DNA from 2 places in the Microbulbifer aggregans genome. Region 2 is predicted to be linked to the other one. Evidence: predicted binding sites of a transcription regulator. Region 2 holds the regulator's gene; the other holds the start of a gene.
The links. Region 2 encodes sigma-54, which starts transcription at its own class of promoters, with help from an activator protein. Its sites were predicted from a motif close to TGGCACANNNNTTGCNNT; they were not measured.
Positions count from the first base shown of each region.

Region 1 (2,394 bases), 1.6 Mb from region 2:
GTATTCAGCTCGTCGGGGACGCGGCCGCGCAGGTCGTAGGCCTTGAAACAGGTCAGTGCACTCATTTACTTCTTTCCTTTACTTATTCTCGAGCTCTGCCTGTTCCGGCAGGTACACGTTCTCGTAGACATAATTGGTGGCCTCGATGAAGCCATCCACGGAGCCGCAATCGAAGCGGCGGCCCTTGAAGTTGTAGGCCAGCACACAGCCGCGCTGGGCCTGCGCCAGCAGGGCATCGGTGATCTGCACCTCGCCGTTCTTGCCCGGCGGGGTCTCGCGGATCAGGTCGAAGATGTCCGGGGTGAGGATGTAGCGGCCGATGATGGCCATATTGCTCGGCGCCTCTTCCGCCGGCGGCTTCTCCACCATGTCGGTGACCTGCCACAGGCCGGGCTTGATCTCGTTGCCGGCGATGACGCCGAACTTGTGAATCTGCTCCCGGGGCACCTCTTCCACCGCCACAATGCTGCAGCGGAACTGCTTGTAGAGCTCCACCATCTGGCCCAGCACACCCAGGCCGTCGTTGAGGCAGAGGTCATCCGCCAGCACGACGGCAAATGCCTCATCGCCAACCAGGCGCTGCCCCTGCAGGATGGCATCGCCGAGGCCGCGCATTTCACCCTGGCGGGTGTAGGAGAAGCTGGCCTTGTCGATCACACGGCGCACACTGTCCAGGTACTTCTCCTTGCCTGTACCGGAAATCTGGTGCTCCAGCTCGAAATTGGTGTCGAAATGGTCCTCGATGGCGCGCTTCCCGCGACCGGTCACAAAGCCAATCTCGCTCAGGCCGGCCTCGATGGCCTCTTCGACGCCATACTGCACCAGCGGCTTATTCACTAGCGGTAGCATTTCCTTGGGCATGGCTTTGGTGGCAGGCAGGAACCGGGTGCCATAGCCGGCCACCGGAAACAGACATTTCTTCAGCATTCTTATTGCATCCCCATGATCAATAGATGGCGCTCCCCCGCGCCGGACCCGAAACTTACCACATTTTCATTACCGGGTTCAGCGGCAGGGCCCATGTCGCGGCAGGCCAAAGCCGCATGGGCATTTGCGGCAGCAAACCACTGTGAATTAGTCAGCAAACCCCATGCCAGTCACAAATAGGCCGGTGACTGTCTGGACAATAAATCCCCAACCCTTAGAATGCCCGCTCTTGCAAAAACGCCCAAAATCGAGAACAAAATGAGTAATTTCGTTCAGAAAAGTAGCTATACCCGTGAAGAACTGCTGGCCTGTTCTCGGGGTGAAATGTTCGGCCCGGGCAACGCCCAGCTGCCCGCCCCCAATATGCTGATGCTTGACCGCATCACCCACGTGTCAAAAGACGGTGGCGCTTACGGCAAGGGCGAGCTGATCGCCGAACTGGATATCCACCCGGACCTGTGGTTCTTCGAATGCCACTTCCCCGGCGACCCTGTCATGCCCGGCTGCCTGGGCCTGGACGCCATGTGGCAGCTGCTCGGCTACTTCCTGGCCTGGAAGGGCAACCCTGGCCGTGGCCGCGCCCTCGGCTGTGGAGAGGTCAAATTCACCGGACAAATTTTGCCGACTGCGAAAAAAGTCACTTACCATATCCAGATGAGCCGGCTGGTCGAGCGCAAGCTGGTGATGGGTATCGGTGACGGGTCCGTCTCTGTGGATGGACGCGAGATCTACACGGCCAAGGACCTGCGTGTCGGCCTGTTCACCCGTACGGACAACTTCTAATATCGAGTCGTCCAACGGACACTGAGCCAAGTACACAATAACAACGTCCACAGTCGACAAGCTTTACGGAGACCACTATGCGTCGGGTTGCGATCACCGGAATGGGCATCACGTCCTGCATTGGCACGAATCTGGAGGCGGTCACCGCATCCCTGCAAGCGGGCCGTAGCGGCATCCGCTTCCAGGACGAATACCGCGAGCTGGGGCTACGCAGCCAGGTTGCGGGCCCTGTCGATATCGATTTCAAGGATCATATTGACCGCAAACACCTGCGTTTTATGGGCGACTCGGCGGCCTACGCCTACATCGCCATGCAGGAGGCCATCCGCACTTCCGGACTGGAGGAGAGTGACATCTCCAACCCGCGTACAGGCCTGGTCATGGGCTCTGGTGGAACCTCCACCGCCGCCATTATCGATGCCGCCCAGACCCTCAAGGAGAAAGGCGTGCGCCGCGTCGGCGCTTTCCGTGTGCCGCAGGTGATGGGTAGCACGGTGTCTGCATGTCTGGCCACCCCGTTCAAGATCAAGGGAGTCAACTACAGCATCTCCTCTGCCTGTGCCACCAGTGCGCATTGCATCGGCAACGGCGCTGAACTGATCCAGATGGGCAAGCAGGACATCGTTTTTGCCGGCGGCGGTGAGGAACTGGCCTGGAGCCTGACCCACCTGTTCGACGCGATGG
Region 1 is NZ_CP014143.1:1,599,894-1,602,287, reverse strand. It holds gene AUP74_RS07020 (phosphohexomutase domain-containing protein) at 1-65, opposite strand, end outside; gene galU (UTP--glucose-1-phosphate uridylyltransferase GalU) at 79-927, opposite strand; gene fabA (3-hydroxyacyl-[acyl-carrier-protein] dehydratase FabA) at 1,186-1,710, shown strand; gene fabB (beta-ketoacyl-ACP synthase I) at 1,788-2,394, shown strand, end outside.
Region 1: the regulator sigma-54 is predicted to act here: its motif matches at 1,079-1,096, upstream of galU (UTP--glucose-1-phosphate uridylyltransferase GalU).

Region 2 (2,394 bases):
ATGGACAGGGTCACCTGCGCGTTGGTGATCAAATCATTGTGGTTGGCAAGTTTATCCAGTTTTTCGAGACAGTAATCGCGAAGGGCTGGGCTTACATCCAGGTGTCGGCCACTGATGTTGATCTGCATGGAAATCTCCTCAAAAGGTGGATCGCTTTCCGGCGGTACCCCCTCTTCAGGGCGGCAACCCTACTAGGAAGTTCGCCAGATTGGAAGGATACACTCAAACTTCCGCTTTCGGTTGTCACACCCGTCTGAAGGCGCGCCAGACGGTTCTGACCGGGCGCAGAAATGCGGTCAGAAAAAGGAGGGGGAGAGTAGGGATCAGACCAGCCGCTTGCGCTCGCTGGAGGAGGGGATGCCCATGGATTCCCGGTATTTTGCGACCGTGCGCCGGGCCACCTTGATGCCCTGATTGTCCAGCTCCTGGGTGATTTTGTTGTCCGAAAGCGGCTTGCGCGGCGGCTCCGCGTCGATGAGCTTGCGGATCAGGGCGCGGATGGCTGTGGAGGAGGCATCCTCGCCGGAGTCGGTGCTGACGTGGCTGGAGAAGAAATACTTGAGCTCAAAGACGCCCCTTGGGGTCAGCATGTACTTCTGGGTGGTCACGCGGGAGATAGTGGACTCGTGCATGCCGATGCTCTCGGCGATATCCGCCAGTACCATCGGTTTCATGGCCTCAGGGCCCTGTTCGAAAAAGCCCTGCTGCTTTTCCACAATGCTGGAGGCCACTTTGAGCAGTGTTTCATTGCGGCTCTGCAGGCTCTTGAGAAACCAGCGCGCTTCCTGGAGGTTGTCCTTCAGGTAATTGTTGTCGCTGGAATTGTCGGCGCGCTTGATCAGTGCCGCATAGCTGTCATTGATACGAAGGCGCGGCGTGGTTTCGGGGTTCAGCTCGACCAGCCAGCGCTGCTCGCGTCGGCTGACCATAATGTCTGGCACCACATAGTGAGTCTCCTCGGCGGCAAGCGTCTCGCCGGGGTGAGGAGTCAGTGTCTGGATAAGGCGGATCGCATCACCCAGCTGGGCCTCTGTGAGTCGGGTGCGCCGGCTGAGCTGGCGGAAGTCCCGTTTGCCGAGCAGGTCCAGATGCTTGTCGACCAGCAGGGTCGCCTCGGCCAGCCAGGGCGTATTGACGGGTAGTTGTCGCAATTGCAGCATCAGGCACTCCCGCAAGTCGCGGGCTCCGCAGCCGGCGGGTTCAAATTGCTGGATGCTCTTGAGTACCGCGAGTACCTCGTCCTCACCGGCATTCAGTGCCGTGGCCAGTTCGGCGATCGGAGTCTGCAAAAAGCCGGCGGGGGAGAGGTCGTCGATCAGGTTTTCCGCGATCAGCTTGTCATCAGCGGATAGTCCGGTGAGATTCAACTGCCATAGCAGGTGGTCGGCAAGGCCAATGCCGGCGGCATTACGCTGCTCGAGGCCGTTGTCATCACCCTCATGGCTCCCGCTGTAGCTACCGGAGCCATAGATATCATCCCACTGGGTGTCTACCGGCAAGTCGGTGGGGATATCCGCACTCCAGTCCGCTTCTGTTTCTGTTGCGGAAGCGGAGGCTTCGCCTGTGTCACTCTGGTTCGCAGTTGCATCGGGGCTGGAGTCGGCTCCCCTGTCGTCAAAATCCTCGGCGTCTATCTCGAGCATGGGGTTGCTGTCCAGGGCGGACTGAACCTCCTGCTGCAGATCCAGCGTCGACAGCTGCAGCAGTCTGATCGCCTGCTGGAGCTGGGGTGTCATGGTCAGCTGGGTGCCGAGTTTTAACTGCAGGGACTGCTTCATACGGTGGGGTTTACACGCGTTCGGCGGATGAATCGACTTGAACGATGCAGCAGACTACCCCTCGCCTGAGTGGATTACAAGCAATAACTGTGCCTACTACGCGGACACTTTTCCGGTCTGGTGGCGGGGATAGGATTGCTGTTGCGCCCTCTTGCCGTTGCGGGTGATGAGGGCGCAGAGGCGGCTCAGATAGTGAACTCGTGTCCCAAATAGACTTCCCGGACCTGCTGATTGGCCAGGACCTCGGCGGGAGTGCCGGCAGCGATGATATGCCCCTCGCTGACGATGTAGGCTTTCTCGCAGATATCCAGGGTTTCGCGCACATTGTGGTCGGTGATCAGTACACCGATCCCGCGGTCCCGCAGGTGGCGGATGATCTGCTTGATATCGTTGACCGAGATGGGGTCGACGCCGGCGAAGGGTTCGTCCAGCAATACGAAATCCGGGTCAGTGGCGAGTGCCCGGGCGATCTCCACCCGGCGGCGCTCGCCGCCGGAGAGCGCCATTCCGAGGCTGCTCTCAATGTGGGTGATGTTGAACTCCTGTAGCAGCTCCTGGACCGCGTCCTCCCTTTGCGCACGGGAGAGGTTCTTGCGGGTCTGCAGGATTGCCAGGA
Region 2 is NZ_CP014143.1:1,483-3,876, reverse strand. It holds gene hpf (ribosome hibernation-promoting factor, HPF/YfiA family) at 1-128, opposite strand, end outside; gene AUP74_RS00020 (RNA polymerase factor sigma-54) at 324-1,778, opposite strand; gene lptB (LPS export ABC transporter ATP-binding protein) at 1,964-2,394, opposite strand, start outside.